Regions from separate parts of the Streptomyces sp. NBC_01750 genome, predicted to be linked through region 2. Evidence: predicted binding sites of a transcription regulator. Region 2 holds the regulator's gene; the other holds the start of a gene.

What was found. Region 2 encodes HspR, which represses chaperone genes until heat shock. Its sites were predicted from a motif close to TTGAGNNNNNNNNNCTCAA; they were not measured.
Region 1: lon (endopeptidase La) is a predicted target of HspR. The motif match lies at 3,444-3,462, and genes of this name have one in related genera.

What each region holds. Positions count from the first base shown of each region.
Region 1 covers NZ_CP109137.1:5,995,488-6,005,703, forward strand. The annotation lists gene OG966_RS27375 (spermidine synthase) at 1-479, opposite strand, end outside; gene OG966_RS27380 (rhomboid-like protein) at 1,079-1,861, shown strand; gene OG966_RS27385 (protealysin inhibitor emfourin) at 1,991-2,296, opposite strand; gene OG966_RS27390 (GNAT family N-acetyltransferase) at 2,640-3,284, opposite strand; gene lon (endopeptidase La) at 3,485-5,899, shown strand; gene OG966_RS27400 (trypsin-like serine peptidase) at 5,987-6,802, opposite strand; gene OG966_RS27405 (helix-turn-helix domain-containing protein) at 6,829-7,848, opposite strand; gene OG966_RS27410 (M4 family metallopeptidase) at 7,953-10,216, shown strand, end outside.
Region 2 covers NZ_CP109137.1:4,844,859-4,855,074, forward strand. The annotation lists gene OG966_RS21900 (FG-GAP repeat domain-containing protein) at 1-999, opposite strand, end outside; gene OG966_RS21905 ((Fe-S)-binding protein) at 1,455-3,725, opposite strand; gene OG966_RS21910 (sugar transferase) at 3,856-4,413, opposite strand; gene dnaK (molecular chaperone DnaK) at 4,666-6,519, shown strand; gene grpE (nucleotide exchange factor GrpE) at 6,516-7,157, shown strand; gene dnaJ (molecular chaperone DnaJ) at 7,188-8,372, shown strand; gene OG966_RS21930 (heat shock protein transcriptional repressor HspR) at 8,377-8,838, shown strand; gene OG966_RS21935 (helix-turn-helix transcriptional regulator) at 9,022-10,005, opposite strand.

The DNA.
Region 1 (10,216 bases), 1.2 Mb from region 2:
GTTTCGTTGTCGTCGGTGACGGTCCAGTCGGGTCCGTTGTCGATGTCGAGACAGAGGGCGTCGTAGCGGTCCGTAGTGGTGCACAGATACGTGACGAGATCCGTGTGCAGGATCACGCTGCGGGGATCGGCGAGGGCGTCGCCGGAGATCGCGGCAAGGGGTCCCGTGCGGTGCCAGTCGATGATCGCCTGCTCGCGCTCGACGACGGCGATTCGGCGCCAGCGGGGGTTCGCCGCGGCACGGGCCAGCGAGAAGCCGACGCCGAGACCGCCGATGAGCACGGACGGTGCGGGGTGGTCGGCGAGCGCGTCGAGGGCCGCGTCGACGAGCAGGCGCTCGGAGCGGCCGTCGGAGGTGTCCATCAGGAAGCACCCGTTGGCGATGATCTCGTGATGTTCGCCATGCTGCCGCAGTGCGACCTCTCCGTGCGGCCCCTCGCGCCGGTCGAGGATGACGGGGCCGTCGGTATGGAGCGGCATGGCGGTGACCTCCGGACAATTGGTCTCCCCACGGGAGGCGGGGAGTGGTCGGACGCGTTGCGGTGGCCATGTTCGCGGGACGGGGCGAGAGGGACAAATGCTTTCCTGGCCGGTGAGTTCGTGCCCGGCGGCCTACCGCGCCTCGCGGCGGGACCCGCGCCCTGCGCACAGCGCCGCTCCCGCCGCCGCCGCCCACGCCGCGGGCTGCCGGCCCGGTTGCACGGGCCGGGCCCGCACCGCGGCCCGGCCGCCGGGGACGCCGGGCGCACCCGGGCGGATCGCGTGACGTACGCGAACGCCGGCAGTCGGCTCAGCCGGCGCCGACCAGGGCCGCCGAGGCCGTGGCGATGCCCACCGTCCCAGGGTATTGCGCGCCGTCGCAGGCGCACGGAACTCCGCCGTGTGCCCGGGCACTGCCGGTCAACGGCCGGATCCACAGGGGCTGCAGCCGGATCACAGCCCGCTCGGCATGACCTGACGTGCGCACGACGCCCGAGGTGGGGACAAGGTTGCCTCATGTGGCGCAGGTCATAGACGGGGGTGAAGGTGATCGCGTTGGGTGGGGGTTCGTTCGGGGCTTGACGAGAGGGGCCTGACGCGTGGAACAGCTGACGACGCGCGATCCGCTCACGGGCCAGGAGCTGCTCGGCGGCATCCCGACCCAGCGCGCGGCGCCGACGCGGGTGGCGACGCCCGCCCTCCCGTCCCCGCCCGCGCCCGCCCCGTGCCTGACGCCGCCTCTGTGGCGGCAAGCGCTCCAGCTGCTGCCCACGCCGACCGGGACACCCTTCACCTTCTGCTACGTCCTCGTCCTGCTCGCCACCTCGCTCTTCGCGCAGTACGGAGACCCTGCCACCGTCTCCTCGCTGCTCCGCGGCTCCAGCACCGATGTCGCCCACCTGGCGGACACGCCCCTGCTCGTTCTCGGCGCCAGCGCGCTGTGGGTCGCGGGCGGCCTGCTGGGCCCGTACGCCATCGCCTTCCTCTTCACGCTCACCGCGCTGGAACGCCGCATCGGCGGCCGGCGCGCCGCCGGAGTCTTCCTGGCGGGCCATGTCGCCGCGACGCTGGCCACCGAGATACCGGTCGCCGTCTCGGTGCTGACCGGACATCTGCCCGCCAGCTCCCTGCACCGCCTCGACTACGGCATCAGCTTCGGTCTGATGGCGAGCATCGGTGCCCTGGCCGGACTGCTCCGCCCGGTGGCTCGCGCGACGCTGCTCGGCTTTGTGTCCCTGATGCTCGTCCAGGACCTGCTGGCCCTCGAGGACCCGCTCACCAACTGGGGTCATCCGCTGGCGCTGTTGGCCGGAATCGTCTGCTGGCCCGCGGTGCGCCGCGCCTCGGCGCGACGGAAAGAGTCCGTGCTCCACGGCCGGTGAGCATCGAGGGCGGCGCAGGCCCCGAGGTGCCGTGCCGGAGCGGCGGAGTGCCGTCGATGTCCCTCCTCCGCGATCCGGACGGCAATTCGCTCCGGATCGTCGGGCGCGGCTGACCGCCTCGGTGAGCGGTCAGTCCTGCGGGAGCGCGGCGAACACCGCCCGCAGGGCCGGCAGCCGTGTGGTGTCATCCGTGGTGACGGTATGACCGGCGTACGTGAGCCGGTACGTGAACCCGTCCGCGATCGGGCTGCCCGTGGCCTCGCGGGGCAGGCGAGCGAAATCCGCCTTGTCCAGGGCCCGGCGCAGCGCCGCCAGCTCGGCCGGTGTCATCCGGCCGGTCCGGGCGGGTCCGGTCCTGGAGGACGTGGTGTACGTGCCGTCGTCCTGGACCAGCAGCGTGTTGTGCACGCCGGCGATACCGCCGGTGACCGTCACCCCGACCAGTGGCCGCGGCGGAGCGGGATTCGCCGAGGCAGAGGCAGAGGCAGAGGCTGAGGTAGCGGTAGAGGCAGGGGCTGGGGTCGAGGTGGCGGCCGAGGCCGACGGTGCGGGCGAGGTGCCCGCTGATTCCGCGGGGCTCGTCGACCCGGAGCCGTCGCCTCCCGCGCATCCCGCCGTCAGGACGGCCGCCAGCAGCACGCCCGCGGTACCGTACCGAGCCCGTGTGATCAGTCGCATGCGTCCACCTGTCGTCCGTACCGCACCAGTACGTGCCCGCAGTATCGCCTCCGGCGCCCCGGCCGGTCAGGCGTACGGGTCAGCCGGCCGGGCGTACGCGTCAGGCGGACGGGTCGAAGTAGAGGCTGACCAGCGGGGCCTGCGTCCGCCACCCCAGGGACTCGTACAGCGCCCGTCCGTCGGGCGTCGCGCCCAGCACGCCGATGCCGGCGCCCTGCTCGACCGCCGCGTTGTGGAGCGTGCGCATCACCAGGCTGCCGAGCCCTTTGCGCCGGTGCGCGGGTGAGGTCTCCACCTGGTCGGCGACGGCGGTTGCGCCGGTCGGCGCGATCTGGCCGCGGGCGGCGAACGAGCCGTCCGCCGCGACCACCAGGGCCCGGGTGACGCCGCCGCGGGACCAGGTCCTGAGGGTGTAACCGTCGGGCACGGCGGTCTCGGTAAGGCGGAGCTCGGCCCACATCAGCCAGCCGGGGTCGTCGACCCGCCAGTCCGGTCCGGCCCAGGAAAGGACGGACGCGGGGTCGGCGAACACCTTGAGCCAGACGCTCGGGGCCGCGACCGTGTCGGCGATCTTGCGGACGGTCGCCTCGTCGTCGGCGGTCAGAACATGCCGAGTGGCGTGTTTGACCTGGCCCACGTCGATGCTGAACCCCCAGGGTTCGGCGACGGGATCCGCGGCGCCGCGCGAGGCGGCCCAGCCGTGGACCCAGGCCCGGACGGTCTCGGCGGTGGACTCGAAGGGCATCCGTACTCCTCGGGCAGCAGTCGGGATCAGTAATAGGTGTTCGGGATCAGTAATAGGTGTTATTCGCGTTCATCCATTACATCGCGACGGTTACGACTCGGCGAGAGCTGATCGCTGACAGCGAACAGGCCCGAGGGAACATCTCCGGGGCTCCGTGCATTGAGTCGGTAAAGCTCAACTTGACTGCCAAAGGGGAGATCATGGCCTCGACGTCTACACCGCTCACCTTGCCCGTGCTGCCGCTCGACGACGAGGTCGTGCTGCCCGGAATGGTGGTGCCGCTCGACCTGTCCGACAACGAAGTGCGTGCCGCGGTGGAGGCCGCCCAAGCTGCCGCCCGGTCCAGCGGTGCGAGCAAGCCGACCGTGCTTCTTGTTCCGCGCGTCGACGGCTCGTATGCCGGGACCGGTGTGCTCGGGACCGTCGAGCAGGTCGGCAGACTCTCCGACGGCGACCCCGGCGCGCTCATCCGGGGCCGCGGCCGGGTGAAGATCGGCGCGGGCACCACAGGCCCCGGCGCCGCGCTCTGGGTCGAGGGCGCCCGGATCGACGAGAGCGCGCCCGAACCCCTGCCGGGCTCGGTCGCCGACCTCGTCAAGGAGTACAAGGCGCTCGCCACCAGCTGGCTGAAGAAGCGCGGCGCATGGCAGGTCGTGGACCGGGTCCAGCAGATCGACGATGTCTCGCAGCTCGCCGACAACTCCGGCTACTCGCCGTTCCTCACCACCACTCAGAAGATCGAACTGCTCGAGACCGCCGACCCGGTGGCCCGACTCGAGCTCGCCACCGAACAGCTGCGCGAACACCTCGCCGAGCAGGACGTCGCCGAGGCCATCGCCAAGGACGTCCAGGAGGGTGTCGACAAGCAGCAGCGCGAATTCCTGCTGCGCCGGCAGCTCGAGGCCGTACGCAAGGAGCTGCGCGAGCTCAACGGGGCCACCGACGCTGCGGACGAGTCCGACGACTACCGCACGCGCGTCGAGGCCGCCGATCTCCCCGAGAAGGTGCGGGAAGCCGCCCTCAAGGAGGTCGAGAAGCTGGAGCGCTCCAGCGACCAGAGCCCCGAGGGCTCCTGGATCCGCACCTGGCTCGACACCGTCCTTGAGCTGCCCTGGAACGAGCGGACCGATGACACTGCCGAGCACGACATCCAGGGCGCCAAGGCGATCCTGGACGCCGAGCACGCCGGTCTGCAGGACGTGAAGGAGCGGATCACCGAATACCTGGCGGTGCGCAAACGGCGTGCCGACCGGGGGCTCGGTGTGGTCGGCGGCCGGCGCGGGGGCGCGGTGCTCGCGCTCGTCGGCCCGCCCGGCGTCGGCAAGACCTCGCTCGGCGAGTCCGTGGCGCACGCCATGGGCCGGAAGTTCGTCCGGGTCGCACTCGGCGGCGTACGGGACGAGGCGGAGATCCGCGGCCACCGGCGTACGTACGTCGGCGCGCTGCCGGGCCGTATCGTCCGCGCCATCAAGGAGGCCGGTTCGATGAACCCGGTCGTCCTGCTCGACGAGATCGACAAGGTCGGCTCCGACTTCCGCGGCGACCCGGCCGCGGCGCTGCTCGAAGTCCTGGACCCGGCGCAGAACCACACCTTCCGTGATCACTACCTGGAGGTCGAACTCGACCTGTCCGACGTGGTGTTCCTGGCCACGGCGAACGTCCTGGAAGCCATCCCGGAGGCGCTGCTCGACCGGATGGAGCTGGTCAGGCTGGACGGCTACACCGAGGACGAGAAGGTCGTCATCGCCAGGGACCACCTGCTGCCGCGCCAGCTGGAGCGGGCGGGGCTGGAGTCCGGCGAGGTGACCCTGGACGACTCGGCGCTGCGCAAGCTGGCCGGCGAATACACCCGGGAAGCGGGCGTCCGCAACCTCGAGCGTTCGGTGGCCAGGCTGTTGCGGAAGGTGGCGTCCCAGCACGAACTGGGCGAGCAGGAGCTGCCGTTCACGATCGGCGCGGAGCAGCTGCGCGGTCTGATCGGACGGCCGCACCATGTGCCCGAGTCCGCTCAGGACCCGGCCGAGCGCCGTACGGCGGTGCCCGGCGTGGCCACCGGCCTCGCGGTCACCGGCGCGGGGGGCGACGTCCTGTTCGTCGAGGCTTCGCTGGCCGACCCGGAGACGGGCGCGGCGGGACTGACCCTCACCGGCCAGCTCGGCGACGTGATGAAGGAGTCCGCGCAGATCGCACTGAGCTTCCTGCGCTCGCACGGCGCGGAACTGGAGCTTCCGGTGGCCGATCTGAAGGACCGGGGCGCGCATATCCACTTCCCGGCGGGCGCGGTCCCCAAGGACGGCCCGAGCGCGGGCATCACGATGACGACGGCGCTCGCGTCGCTGCTGTCCGGACGCCAGGTGCGTACGGATGTGGCGATGACCGGAGAGGTGTCGCTGACCGGACGGGTGCTGCCGATCGGCGGTCTGAAGCAGAAGCTCCTTGCCGCGCACCGGGCCGGTATCACGACGGTGGTGATCCCCAAGCGGAACGAGGCGGACCTGGACGATGTCCCGGCCGAGATCCTGGAGAGGCTCGAGGTGCATCCGGTGACGGATGTCCGCCAGGTCCTGGAGATCGCGCTCTCCCCGGCCGAGGTGCCGGTGGCAGCCGCGGCCTGACGGGCTGACGGCAGGGCCCGGCGGTGTGCCGCACCGCCGGGCCCTGCGCTGTCCGCCCGCTGCCGTGCGCTGTACCGCTGCCGCGGGCTACTGCTTCGCGGCCTTCTCGTACAGCTTGCGCGCATTGGCGTTGAAGCGGACCGCCGTGGAGACGCTGTCCGTGTCGCCGCCGCTGGTCACCCCGATCAGGTGGCCCGGATGCTTGGGGTCCCGGTAGTCGGCGAGCCAGGGGCCGCCACTCGTACCGTCCCAGAAGCCCGAACAGTCCATGCGTACGGACCCGGCCAGTTCCGGGTCCTGCTGGGTGTCCGTGGTGCAGGAGATCGGCTTGTTGTCCGGGTTGTGGTCGGGGTTGGGGTAGCCGACGACGGTGACCCGGCGGGTGGCCGGGGAGGCCCAGTCGACGGGGATGCCGCCGACGACCTCCTGGACGTTGCGGCCCTTGGCGTCCGGCTCCACGGTCAGGAAGGCATAGTCCACGGAGTCGGAGTCCTCGGTGTTCTCACGCCAGCGGTCGTCCACCTGGATGGCGCGGACCTTCCACCGTCCGTACGGCGCTTTGCCCGCACCCGCGCCGGTGAAGTCCGGTGCGAAGCTGAAGTTCTCCAGGTAGCTGCCGTACTCGAAGACACAGTGCGCTGCGGTGGCGATGACGTTGCCCTTGGGGCTGTCCACGACGCTCGCGGAACAGAAGTGTGCGCCGTCCTTGTCGAGCAGCACCCCGGCGGACGGCAGACCCGCGAACAAAGTCGCCGAGGACTGCGGCGCGGGCGGGTCCGGCAGCTCGGACCCGCCGCCCGTATCGGGGGCGGCGGAGACCGGCCCGCCGCACGCCGTAGCGGCGGCGAGCAGGGCTATTGCGGGCCACCTCAGCAGCCTCTTCGGGCGAGCGATCCACGTCATCCGGCCATCTTGCCTGTTTACGGCCGTCAGTCCAGCCAGCCCCGCAAGGTCGCCTGCGCTCCCGCCTGAAAGCGGGTCTCCGCGCCCAGCGATTCCAGCAGGCGGCTGATCCTTCTGCGCGCTGTGTGGACATGGACGCCCAGACGGCGTGCGATCGCCTCGTCCTTGAGCCCGGCGGCGAGCAGTCCGAGGAGTTCCTTCTGCGCCGTGGGCAGTGAGCCGCAGCTGCTGCCGGAGCCGCCGAGCGGGGTGGCCCGCTCCCACACGGTCTCGAAGAGCGGCACCAGCGCGTTGCCGAGCAGAGCGTCGCCGATCACCAGGGCCGAGGCCGTCGGGTCGGCCGCGTCGGCCGGCGGAAGCAGCGTGATCCGGCGGTCCACGGCGATCAGTTTGGTGGGAACGGCGCTCGCGACGCGTGCCCGCAGCCCCTGCTCGACAAGGGCGGTCAGCGAGCGCATCCGGCCCGGGTGGCCGAGCCCTTCCCGGTCCAGGACGGTCCGCACCTCCACCCCGCGGTTCAGGAGGGACTCGATGTCCAGGCAGGGGGTGGGGGAGCCCTCGTCCCCGAGTGGCTCCCCGCGTGGCCCCTTCACATACGGCGGTCGGTCCAGGATCGCGACCTCGCGCTCCGCCGACGCCAGCAGATACTCCGCCCGTTCGCCGATCTCCTTGAGGCCTGTCACCACCTCGATTCCGCCCTCGGGCGCACTGGGTGAGCCGGACATCAGCCGGCCGGCGAGCTGGTCCGCGCTCATCCGTAATCGCTCCAACTCGGCCGAACGTAAGTGGAGTTCGGCCTGGCGGCGGTGGATGAGCGTACGGATGGCCGCGGCCGGCGCGGCCGGATGCGGCAGTCCGCCGCCGTCGGCCGGCAGCGCGATGCCGTGTTCGACGAGATGGCCGAGCGCCTGGTCAAGACGCTCGCGTGGCAGCCCCAGCAGGCGCGCCAACTCCTCGGCTCCGGCGGCCCGTTCCTTGAGCAGTGCCTCGTAGGTGCGTTCTTCGGCCTGGTCCAGGCCGAGGGTGTTCAATTCCCCCTCGCTCATGTGTCGGATTCTCACTCCGTATTCACGGGCCACACAAGTGTGCGTGTCCACTTGTCAACGTGCTGACCACATTGTTTGGTTGGCGTCCCACGGGTTGCATGGCCATGACCACCTTTACGGCTTACCAGCACGTGGGAGGGGTACGTACTGTGCGCAGGCTCAGTTCACGCACGCAGAGACCGGGCATTACCAGGGGGACCGGTCTCGCCGCACTGCTCGGAGCGGCAGGATTGCTGCTCACCGCGATACCGGCCCAGGCGGTAACCCCGCCGACCGCCGCACCGCCCGGCGACGTTCTTCCGGGCGCGGAAACCGCCACCCCGTCGCTCGTCGACGGCATCCGGGAGGCGGCGGACGCCAAGGCGAGCCCGGCCGACGCGGCCCGCGGCCATCTCGCCGCCAAGGAGAGCCGCTACAAGATCGCCGAGGCCCGCCGCGATCTCACGCCGCTGCAGACCGTCAAGCACGGCGCGGAAGAGACCGTACGGCTTCAGCAGAAGCACCACGGCATCCCGGTGTTCGGCGGCCAGTACGTCGTCCGGATGGAGTCCAAGGGCGGCAAGCGCGTCGTCACCGGCACCTCCGGCAAGTACTTCACCGGCCTGAAGACCGGCACCACGGCGAGTGTCAGCGAGGACACGGCGGTACGCCGCGCGGTCTCCGCCACCGCCGCCCGCCTGGGCGGCAAGACGCTGAGCAAGGCCGACGCCGTACACCGCAAGGGGGCCAAGTCCGCGAAGGCGGCCGCGCTCAGCGGCACCGCGGGCGGCCTCGTGGTGATCCCGCGCGGCGAAGGTGTGCTCGCGTACCACGTCACCGTACGCGGCACGAACCCCTCCACCGGCGAACCGGTGCTGCAGCAGGTCTACATCGATGCCCATGCCGGCTTCCCGGTGCTCCAGTTCAGCGGCATCAAGACCCTCACCGCGCCGAACGCGGCGGCCTCCGTCACGGCCCCGAAGGCCGCCCCGAAGGCCGGAGCGCCGGCCGCGGACGACCCGGCCGCAGGCGTCAAGGGCACCGGCGTCAAGCTGGACGGCGCGAAGGTGGGACTCGACGTCCGCCTCGACACCGCCGCCAACCAGTACGTGATGATCGACTCCTCGCGGATGACGGCCACCACCAAGAACACCCTCACCACCTGGGACGCGCGCGGCCGCGACGTCTCCGAGGTGTCCGGCGTCTGGCCCGGCGGCCTGAAGGAATTCGCCGACCCGGCCAAGGACTTCGGCAAGGGGGCCACCGAGGCGGGCGCGGTCGACGCGCACTGGGCGGCCGGCCAGGTCTACGACTACTACCTGAAGAACCACGCCCGCGACAGCCTCGACGGCCGTGGCATGACGATCAACTCCCTGGTCGGGGTGACCGAGTTCGGCTCGCCGTACGTCAACGCCTTCTGGGACGGCCAGAAGATGGTCTACGGCAGCGGTGACGACGAGTACAAGCCGCTCTCCGCCGACCTCGACGTGGTGGGCCACGAGATGACCCACGGTGTCGTCGAGAACACCGCCAACCTCGTCTACGCCGGACAGTCCGGAGCGATGAACGAGGCGCTCGCCGACTACTTCGGCAACGCCATCGACACCGCCGCTTCCGGCAGCTCCATGGACGACCCGGACTCCGGCCTGATCGGCGAGGACCTCTGCCGTACGACGAAGCCGCGTGCCTGCGCCTTCCGCAACCTCAACGACGGCGCGAGCACCTCGAAGAACTTCCTCGGCGTCGCCTTCGGCACCGACAACGGTGGCGTGCACCTCAACTCCACCATCTTCTCCGGCGCGCTGTGGGACCTGCGCCAGGACGTGGGCGGGGAGCTCGCCGACCGGATCGTCTACAAGGCGCTGTCCGAGTACATGACGCCGCTCGACGGCTTCACCGACGGCCGCAACGCCGTGCTCGCCGCGGCCAAGGACCTCGGCATCACCACGCAGCAGCTCAATGTGGTGAAGCGCTCCTTCAACGCCCATGGCATCGTGCCGGGCTGGGAGGACGCGCTCGGTGTCGACTCCGACCAGCTGCTCGGCAAGGTCAACACCGCCGGCACCGGAGCCCAGGCAGGCGGCGACTGGTGGACCGTCTCACAGTCGAACGACGAGGGCTCGGAGCCGTACTCCGTCTATGCCGGCCGCATCGACGGCAAGGGCGCCCCGAAGCTGATGAGCCCCAACGACGGCCGCTACCACGTCTATCCGGCGACCGACGGAAAGACTGTCGTCTGGGCGGCGTACGGCGCGACCAGCCTCGACATCCTCTCCCGCCCGATCGCGGGCGGCCCGATCAAGAAGCTGTACACCTCGACCAGCGACATCAGCGGTCTGCGGGTCGAGAACGGCGTGGTCGTCTTCGAGACACTCGGGTTCTTCGAGCG
Region 2 (10,216 bases):
CGCGTGCTCACCGCGGTGCGTACGTGTCACCACGTCCGGGCGCTTGTCGCCGTCGAAGTCCGCATACACGAGGACGTCGGTCGCGGGGCTCGACTCGCCGGACGGAAGCCCGGGCCCGGGCGGGAGCTGTACCGGCTCGGTGCGGTACGTGCCGCCCGCGCGACCGGGGCCGTCGGGGCTGCCGAGCAGCAGCTTGCCCTTGGCCGCCGCGCCCGGCCCGGGGACGCGGGCCGAGACCACCAGGTCGTCGTAGCCGTCGTCATTGGTGTCCGCCTCGGGTGCCGGTGCCGAGAGCGCCGGCCCGCCGCCCGGGACAGGCGCCGTGGCGGCGCGCGGCGCGCCGGCGCGGGTGAAGGGGCCGCGCAGGAAGCTGACGCGGCCCGCCGAGGCGGTGACCGCCAGGTCGGTGCTGCCGTCGCCGTCGAAGTCGCCGCAGACGGGGTGGTCGGGCCAGTCGTTGCCGTATCTCGCCTCGTCGGGGATGCGGAGGACGGCAGCCTTGCCGCCGAGGCCGGTGGGGGAGCCGAAGAGGAGCTGGAGCGGTACGGGCGGTCGGCCGATGCCGTTGTACGGCGGGTCCGTGGCGACGATCAGGTCCGCGAAGCCGTCCTTGTCGAGGTCGCAGGAGGCCTCGGCGTCGAAGGCGGCCGGGAGGGTGCCGTCGACGGGTGCGGCGTTGGCTCGCGGGGTGAGGATCTGGCGGCGGGCGGGGTCCAGGCGGCGCACGGCGGCGGTGCCGTAGACGACACCGATGCCCGCGTCGTCGCCGTGGCTGTCGTCGGCGGCCTTCACCAGGTCGTTCAGCACGAGATCGCGATGTCCGTCGCCGTTGAAGTCCTCGGGGACGCTGCTGCCGGAGCCGCGGGGGACGGGGAGGCGCGGGGTGGCTCCCCGCCCGGCGAGCGGGGCGGTGTCGCCGTTCTTGGCGGCGGGCCGGTCGGGCCCGGGGCTGCTCGTGCAGCCCGCCAGCAGCAGTGCGCAGAAGCAGGCGGCGCTCATTGCCGCTGCTGCCGCCGTTTGTATCCGCACGACCCACCCCGTCCGTCTCTTCTGTGCTCAGTCGCCCCACGATGCTCGTTCGGCTGTCGCGGCAGGGCAATGGATCCGTCGTGATCGCAGGCCGATGGTTATACGGTGCGTAGTGGGGCGGGTGTGGAATGCAGTCCATTGTGGAAAATGAGTGGGTTCACCGGAGCGCGCTCTGCCTGAATGCCAGGGTTGTTGCATTCCCGGTGGATGGTGCAAACATCCCATCCGTAATGTCATGGACGTCGCCATGGCAAAGAGCGACAGACGCGATAAACCAGACAGCGGATCACCCTGGGAGCACCACACGACGGACGACCCGCAGATCCGCCGATCTCCGCCGGGGGAGTGCACACACAGGAGCGGCCGGATCTGCCCCGAGGCAGATCCGGCCGCTCCCGTGTTGCGTACGGACTACTTCACCGGCCCTACTTCACCGGCTCGGGCTCCGGCGCGTCCTTGGACTCCTCGGAGGCAGCCGGGTCGGCCGGAGGCGTGCGCACCGAGTCGAGCAGCAGCTGCGCCACGTCCACGACCTGGAGCGATTCCTTCGCCTTGCCTTCGTTCTTCTTGCCGTTCACCGAGTCCGTGAGCATGACCAGGCAGAACGGGCAGGCGGTGGAGACGATGTCCGGGTTCAGCGAAAGGGCCTCATCAACACGCTCGGTGTTGATGCGCTTGCCGATCCGCTCCTCCATCCACATCCGGGCACCACCGGCGCCGCAGCAGAAGCCGCGTTCCTTGTGGCGGTGCATCTCCTCGTTCCGCAGGCCCGGCACCTTCGCGATGATCTCGCGCGGCGGCGTGTAGACCTTGTTGTGACGGCCCAGGTAGCAGGGGTCGTGGTACGTGATCAGACCCTCGACCGGCGTCACCGGAATCAGCTTGCCCTCGTCGATGAGGTGCTGGAGCAGCTGCGTGTGGTGGATGACCTCGAACTCGCCGCCCAGCTGCGGGTACTCGTTCGCGATCGTGTTGAAGCAGTGCGGGCAGGTCGCGACGATCTTCTTCGACGACTTGGGCTTCTTCGTCGAGGGGTCCTCGTCGTCCTCGCCGTACGCCATGTTCAGCATGGCCACGTTCTCCTGGCCGAGCTGCTGGAACAGCGGCTCGTTGCCCAGGCGCCGGGCCGAGTCACCCGTGCACTTCTCGTCGCCGCCCATGATCGCGAACTTCACGCCCGCGATGTGCAGGAGCTCGGCGAAGGCCTTGGTGGTCTTCTTCGCCCGGTCCTCCAGGGCGCCCGCGCAGCCGACCCAGTACAGATAGTCGACTTCGGACAGGTCCTCGACGTCCTTGCCGACGATCGGGACCTCGAAGTCGACCTCCTTGGTCCACTCGACGCGCTGCTTCTTCGCAAGACCCCAGGGGTTGCCCTTCTTCTCCAGGTTCTTGAGCATCGTGCCCGCCTCGGACGGGAACGCGGACTCGATCATCACCTGGTAGCGGCGCATGTCGACGATGTGGTCGATGTGCTCGATATCGACCGGGCACTGCTCCACGCACGCACCGCAGGTGGTGCAGGACCAGAGCACGTCCGGGTCGATGACGCCGTTCTCCTCGAGCGTCCCGATCAGCGGACGCTCGGCCTCGGCGAGGGCCGCCGCCGGCACGTCCTTGAGTGCCTCGGCCGAAGCCTTCTCCTCGCCCTCCATCGTCTTGCCGCCGCCGGCCAGCAGATACGGGGCCTTGGCGTGCGCGTGATCGCGCAGCGACATGATCAGGAGCTTCGGAGAGAGGGGCTTTCCGGTGTTCCAGGCGGGGCACTGCGACTGGCAGCGGCCGCACTCCGTACACGTGGAGAAGTCGAGGATGCCCTTCCAGGAGAACTGCTCCACCTGGGATACGCCGAAGACGTCGTCCTCGCCCGGGTCCTCGAAGTCGATCTCCTTGCCGCCGCTCGTCATCGGCAGGAGCGCGCCGAGCGCGGTCGAGCCGTCGGCGTTCCGCTTGAACCAGATGTTCGGGAAGCCGAGGAAGCGGTGCCAGGCGACACCCATGTTGGTGTTGAGCGAGACCGTGATCATCCAGATCAGCGAGGTGCCGATCTTGATCATCGCGGTGAAGTAGATGAGGTTCTGGAGCGCCCCGAGGCTGAGCCCCTTGAAGGCGAGGACCAGCGGATACGAGACGAAGTAAGCGGCCTCGTAGCCCTCGACATGGTGGATCGCGCCCTCGAGCCCGCGCAGGGCGAGGATCGCGAGACCGATGGTGAGGATGACGTACTCGACGAAGTACGCCTGCCAGGCCTTGGAGCCGGCGAAGCGCGACTTGCGGCCCGCCCGCGAGGGCAGGTTCAGCAGCCGGATCGCCATCAGCACGACGATGCCGACGACCGTCATCAGGCCGATGAACTCGATGTACATCTCGAACGGCAGGAAGCCGCCGATGACCGGCAGCGTCCAGTCCGCCTGGAAGAGCTGTCCGTATGCCTGCGCCAGCGTCGGCGGCAGGGTGAGGAAGCCGATCGCGACAAACCAGTGGGCGAAGCCCACGATCCCCCACCGGTTCATCCGGGTGTGGCCGAGGAACTCCTTGACCAGGGTGATCGTGCGCTGCTTGGGATTGTCGGTACGGCTGCCCGCGGGCACGGCCTGGCCGAGCCTGACGAACCGGTAGATCTGCGCGACGGCTCGGGCGATGAGCGCAACGCCGACCACGGTCAGGACCAGCGACACGATGATCGCGGCGAGTTGCATTTGGGGGCTCCTCGGGCCTGCGAGGGTGGGATTCGGCGACTTCTACTAAGCGGTAACTTAATCAGTCCGTTGCTGAGAGTACCCACTTATTGCGCCGCACTGTAGCCGCGCACGCGGTGATCTGTGTCGCTCAGGCAAGCCTGACCGGGCGGGCCCGGCGAGGACGGACCGGAGCGAGCCCGGTGAAAGCGGCCGGGAGGGTCCGGGCCAGGATCAGCAGGTCCAGTCCCAGCCAATACTCCTCCATGTAGTGCAGATCGAGCACGGCCATCTCCTCCCAGGGGAGTTCGGAGCGTCCGCTGATCTGCCAGAGGCCGGTGATGCCGGGGCGTACGCCGAGCCGGGCGCGGCCGGCTCCGGTGGCGGGCCCGGAGTTCTCCGGCGGCAGCGGCCGGGGGCCGACCAGCGACATCTCGCCGCGCGCCACATTGATCAGCTGGGGCAGCTCGTCGAGGAAATGGTCGCGCAGCGCCCGTCCGACGGGTGTGCTGCAGCGGGTGCCGGCCCGTCGCGTACGGAACGTCAGCATTGCAAAGGTGCGGCCGCCGAGACCGGCCCTGTCCTGGCGGGTCAGTACGGGCCCCGGAGAGGTGAGCGCGACCGCCGCGGTGACCGCGAGCAGTACCGGGGACAGGAGCAGCAGCAGGATCAGACTGCCCGTCAGATCGACGGCTCGCTTTGCAGGCATGGGTACACGCCTTTCATCACGATTGACAGTTATTAACCGATTTTTTCGGCTTTGACTCTCGCAGATGAGCGCTGTGCGAAACCCGTGCGCCACGCGCGTGGGCCCTTGGGGGCGGGATGGGCGCAGGAGTCGGCAAGGGTGCACGTAAGTGCCGGATAAAACTTGAGTGGGGCAGACTCATGTCTGTTGACTCGTAGGACCCGGTCATGCATCCTTGAGCCAGATCCACTCAAGTCAGCTGGAGGAATTGAAATGGCACGTGCGGTCGGCATCGACCTGGGCACGACTAACTCCGTCGTCAGCGTTCTGGAGGGCGGAGAGCCCACCGTCATCACCAACGCCGAGGGTGCCAGGACCACGCCGTCCGTCGTCGCCTTCGCGAAGAACGGTGAGGTGCTGGTCGGCGAGGTTGCGAAGCGTCAGGCAGTCACGAACGTCGACAGGACCATCCGGTCGGTCAAGCGCCACATGGGCACCGACTGGAAGATCGAGCTCGACGGGAAGCACTTCAACCCGCAGCAGATGAGTGCCTTCATCCTGCAGAAGCTGAAGCGCGACGCGGAGTCCTACCTCGGAGAGAAGGTCACCGACGCGGTCATCACCGTACCGGCGTACTTCAACGACTCCGAGCGTCAGGCGACCAAGGAGGCCGGTGAGATCGCGGGCCTGAACGTCCTGCGCATCGTCAACGAGCCGACCGCGGCCGCGCTGGCCTACGGCCTCGACAAGGACGACCAGACCATCCTGGTCTTCGACCTCGGTGGCGGCACCTTCGACGTCTCGCTGCTGGAGATCGGCGACGGAGTCGTCGAGGTGAAGGCGACCAACGGTGACAACCACCTCGGTGGTGACGACTGGGACCAGCGCGTCGTCGACTACCTGGTGAAGCAGTTCGCCAACGGTCACGGCGTCGACCTGGCCAAGGACAAGATGGCTCTCCAGCGTCTCCGCGAGGCCGCGGAGAAGGCGAAGATCGAGCTGTCGTCCTCGACCGAGACGAACATCAACCTCCCGTACATCACGGCCTCCGCCGAGGGCCCGCTGCACCTGGACGAGAAGCTCACCCGGGCTCAGTTCCAGCAGCTCACCGCGGACCTGCTCGACCGCTGCAAGACCCCGTTCCACAACGTCATCAAGGACGCCGGCATCCAGCTGTCCGAGATCGACCACGTGGTCCTGGTCGGCGGCTCGACCCGGATGCCCGCCGTCGCCGAGCTCGTCAAGGAGCTCACCGGCGGCCAGGACGCCAACAAGGGTGTGAACCCGGACGAGGTCGTCGCCATCGGCGCCGCGCTCCAGGCCGGTGTCCTCAAGGGTGAGGTCAAGGATGTCCTGCTCCTCGACGTGACCCCGCTGTCCCTCGGTATCGAGACCAAGGGCGGCATCATGACCAAGCTCATCGAGCGCAACACCACGATCCCGACCAAGCGGTCCGAGATCTTCACGACGGCCGAGGACAACCAGCCGTCCGTGCAGATCCAGGTCTACCAGGGCGAGCGCGAGATCGCGGCGTACAACAAGAAGCTCGGGATGTTCGAGCTGACCGGTCTGCCGCCGGCCCCGCGCGGGGTCCCGCAGATCGAGGTCGCCTTCGACATCGACGCCAACGGCATCATGCACGTGACCGCGAAGGACCTGGGCACGGGCAAGGAGCAGAAGATGACCGTCACCGGCGGCTCCTCGCTGCCGAAGGACGAGGTCGACCGGATGCGCCAGGAGGCCGAGCAGTACGCGGACGAGGACCACCGTCGCCGCGAGGCCGCCGAGAGCCGTAACCAGGGCGAGCAGCTCGTCTACCAGACCGAGAAGTTCCTCAAGGACAACGAGGACAAGGTTCCCGGTGATGTGAAGACCGAGGTCGAGACCGCGCTCACCGAGCTGAAGGAGAAGCTCAAGGGCGAGGACACGGCCGAGATCCGTACGGCCACCGAGAAGGTCGCCGCGGTCAGCCAGAAGCTCGGCCAGGCGATGTACGCCAACGCCGCGCCCGAGGGCGGCGCTCCCGGCGCCGATGCGCCCGCCGGTGAGCAGGCCAAGGCTGAGGACGATGTCGTGGACGCCGAGATCGTGGACGACGAGAAGGACGCCAAGGGTGGTGCGGCGTGACCGAGGAGACTCCGGGCTTCGACGAGAAGCCTGACGTCCCCTCCGGCGCCACACCTGACGACGCCGCCGAATCCGCCGAGTCCTCCGAGAAGGAGGGCCCGGCGGCCCCGGCAGGGGACGCAGCAATGATCGTCGGCCTGACGGCACAGCTGGACCAGGTCCGCACGGCGCTCAACGAGCGCACGGCAGACCTCCAGCGGCTCCAGGCCGAGTACCAGAACTACCGCCGTCGCGTGGAGCGCGACAGGATCACGGTCAAGGAGATCGCCACGGCGTCCCTCCTGACCGAGCTCCTGCCCGTACTCGACGACATCGGTCGCGCCCGTGATCACGGGGAGCTGGTGGGCGGGTTCAAGTCGGTTGCCGAATCCCTCGAGACGGCCGCCGCCAAGATGGGCCTGCAGCAGTTCGGCAAGGAGGGTGAGCCCTTCGACCCGACGATCCACGAAGCCCTGATGCACTCGTACGCACCGGATGTCGCGGAGACCACGTGCGTCGCGGTCCTGCAGCCGGGGTATCGCATCGGCGAGCGGACCATCCGCCCCGCGCGGGTCGCGGTGGCCGAGCCCCAGCCGGGCGCGGCCCCGAAGGACGAGACGGCGACCGACGAGGAGAGCGGTGGCCCGGAAGAGGGCTGACGCAATGATCATCCGAGAGGAGGGACGTCGATGAGTACGAAGGACTTCGTCGAGAAGGACTACTACAAGGTTCTCGGCGTCCCGAAGGATGCCACCGAGGCCGAGATCAAGAAGGCGTACCGGAAGCTCGCCCGCGAGTTCCACCCGGACGCCAACAAGGGCGACGCCAAGGCCGAGGGTCGTTTCAAGGAGATCTCCGAGGCCAACGACATCCTCGGCGACCCCAAGCGGCGCAAGGAGTACGACGAGGCGCGCGCCCTCTTCGGCAACGGTGGCTTCCGGCCGGGTCCCGGCGGCCCCGGCGGCACTTTCAACTTCGACCTGGGCGACCTCTTCGGAGGCGCACAGGGCGGGACGCAGAGTGGCGCCGGAGGCTTCGGTGGCGGTCTCGGCGATGTGTTCGGCGGCCTGTTCAACCGTGGCGCCGCCGGCACGGGTACGCGTACCCAGCCGCGCCGTGGCCAGGACATCGAGTCCGAGGTGACGCTCAGCTTCACCGAGGCGGTGGACGGGGCCACGGTCCCGCTGCGGATGTCCAGTTCGGCGGCGTGCAAGGCGTGTTCGGGCACCGGCGACAGAAACGGTACGCCTCGGGTGTGCCCGACCTGTGTCGGCACCGGCCAGGTCTCGCGCGGCGGCAGCGGCTCCTTCTCGCTCACCGACCCGTGCGTGGACTGCAAGGGCCGCGGCCTGATCGCACAGGACCCCTGCGACGTCTGCAAGGGCAGTGGGCGCGCCCGCTCCTCGCGCACCATGCAGGTCCGTATCCCCGCGGGCGTCTCCGACGGCCAGCGGATCCGGCTGCGCGGCAAGGGCGCACCGGGCGAACGAGGCGGCCCGGCCGGCGACCTGTACGTCGTCGTGCATGTCGGTGCCCACTCCGTCTTCGGCCGCAAGGGCGACAACCTCACGGTCACCGTGCCCGTCAGCTACGTGGAGGCGGCCCTCGGCGGCGAGGTGAAGGTGCCGACCCTCGGCGGTCCCCCGGTCACGCTGAAACTGCCCGCAGGGACGCCCAACGGTCGTACGATGCGTGCCCGCGGCAAGGGTGCGGTCCGCAAGGACGGCACCCGCGGCGACCTGCTGGTCACCGTCGAGGTCGCGGTCCCCAAGGAGCTGAGCGACAAGGCGAAGGAAGCGCTGGAGGCCTACCGCGAAGCCACCGCGGAGGAGGACCCGCGGGCCGAGCTGTTCCAGGCCGCGAAGGGAGCATGAGGCAATGGACGGACGTCGCCGACAGTATTCAGCTGTCAGCAGGGCTTACGAACTGACCGACGAGTCGCCGGTGTACGTGATCTCGGTGGCGGCGCAGCTCTCGGGTCTGCATCCGCAGACCCTGCGGCAGTACGACCGGCTGGGTCTGGTCTCGCCGGACCGTACGGCAGGCCGGGGCCGGCGCTACTCCGCCCGCGACATCGAACTGCTTCGCACCGTCCAGCAGTTGTCGCAGAACGAGGGCATCAACCTGGCCGGGATCAAGCGCATCATCGAACTGGAGAACCAGGTGGCGGCGCTCCAGCAGCGGGTGGTGGAGCTGTCTGCGGCCGTGGACGGCGCGGCGGCGGCGATGCAGCAGCGCGAGGCGCAGGTGCATGCCTCCTACCGGCGCGATCTGGTGCCGTACCAGGATGTGCAGCAGGCGAGCGCGCTGGTGGTCTGGCGGCCCAAGCGTCCCGAGTAGCACCGGAGTCGTGTCCCGAGCAGGACCGCAGTTGTGCGGCTGAGGGGCCGGAGAGCGAGTCGCTCTCCGGCCCCTCAGCCGTGTGAAACATGTGACGGGACGCCAGCTTCTTACGTTCCCTTCTCGCGTCCTGTGGCGTTCCCAATGCAAACGGTCCCGCCGGCCACCCCGCTGTCCCGGGCCTCAGCCCTCGTGCTCCAGAATCCCCGACTGCGCGATGAGATAGCCGAGTTGGGTCCGGCTGCCGCTGCCCAGCGCGGAGCCCAGCTTGGCGATATGGGCACGGCAGGTACGGACGTTCATGCCGAGCCGCCGGGCGATGGCCTCGTCCACATGGCCCTCGACCAGCAGCTTGGCGATCGAGCGCTGGACGCCTGTGATGCCGTCCAGCGGGGGGCCGTAGGAGACCTGCTCCTCCCACGGGATGCCGTGCAGCCAGAACTGCTCGAAGACGCCGACGAGATACTCGACGATTCCCTTGTGCCGTAGCTCAAGTGCCGAGAGCCTGTCGCTACTTGCCGGTATGAACGCTACTTTCCGGTCGACAATGATCAGCCGGTCGATGATCTCCTCGAGCGTGCGCACCTCCACGCCGGACGGGCCGACCTGCTCCATGTAGGAGAGCGTGGCCGGGTGGTGGCGGGCCGTGTGCTGGTAGAGCGTCCGCATCCGTACGCCGCGGTCGATCAGCGGCTCCACGCGGCGCAGAGCCTTCTCCAGGATGTGCGGCTGCCGCCCGCTGCCGGGCTGCACCGTGAGGAGCTCCTCCGAACACTCTGCGGTGACCTGGTCAAGGGTTGTGTTGATGCGGTTGAGACCCTCGAGGACGGTGATCCCCTGTGGGACGGTGGAGTTCTGAGCACTGAACGCCATGAATGGCTCAAGTGCGTCGGTCAGAGCGACAGTTCGCCGTCGGCGCTCTTGGATCTCCCGCTCGATGGGGTGTATCAGCTGTGTCAGCGCAGTGGTCGGTGGAACCGGACGGAGCCACTGAGCGTCGTCGGGATCCGGATGCAGCAGGGCGAGATCGAAGAGGCAGGGTGTGGGTTCCGCCTCTGACCGGGCTATTCGCCCGGTCCGCAGAGCGGTGATGTAGAGAACCTTCCCCGCTTCGCACAGCTCGCCGTCTGCGTGAGGGTGTCCCGTTTCGCCCTCCTTCGATGACATATGCACCCCCTCAGGCTCCTGCATTACAGGAACATGATGCCTGCCGTCGCTGGTGCAAGCGTTCGGAGTGAGACATCGTCTTATGCGCGGGGGAGGAGGAATGATCAAAAGAGGTGGAGATCACCCATGTCTAGGACGCTTCGTGCTCTTTGTGCTCTTGCCATAGCGGCGGCCGCGCTCGGTGCGGTGGCTTCCGGCGAGCCCTCCTGGG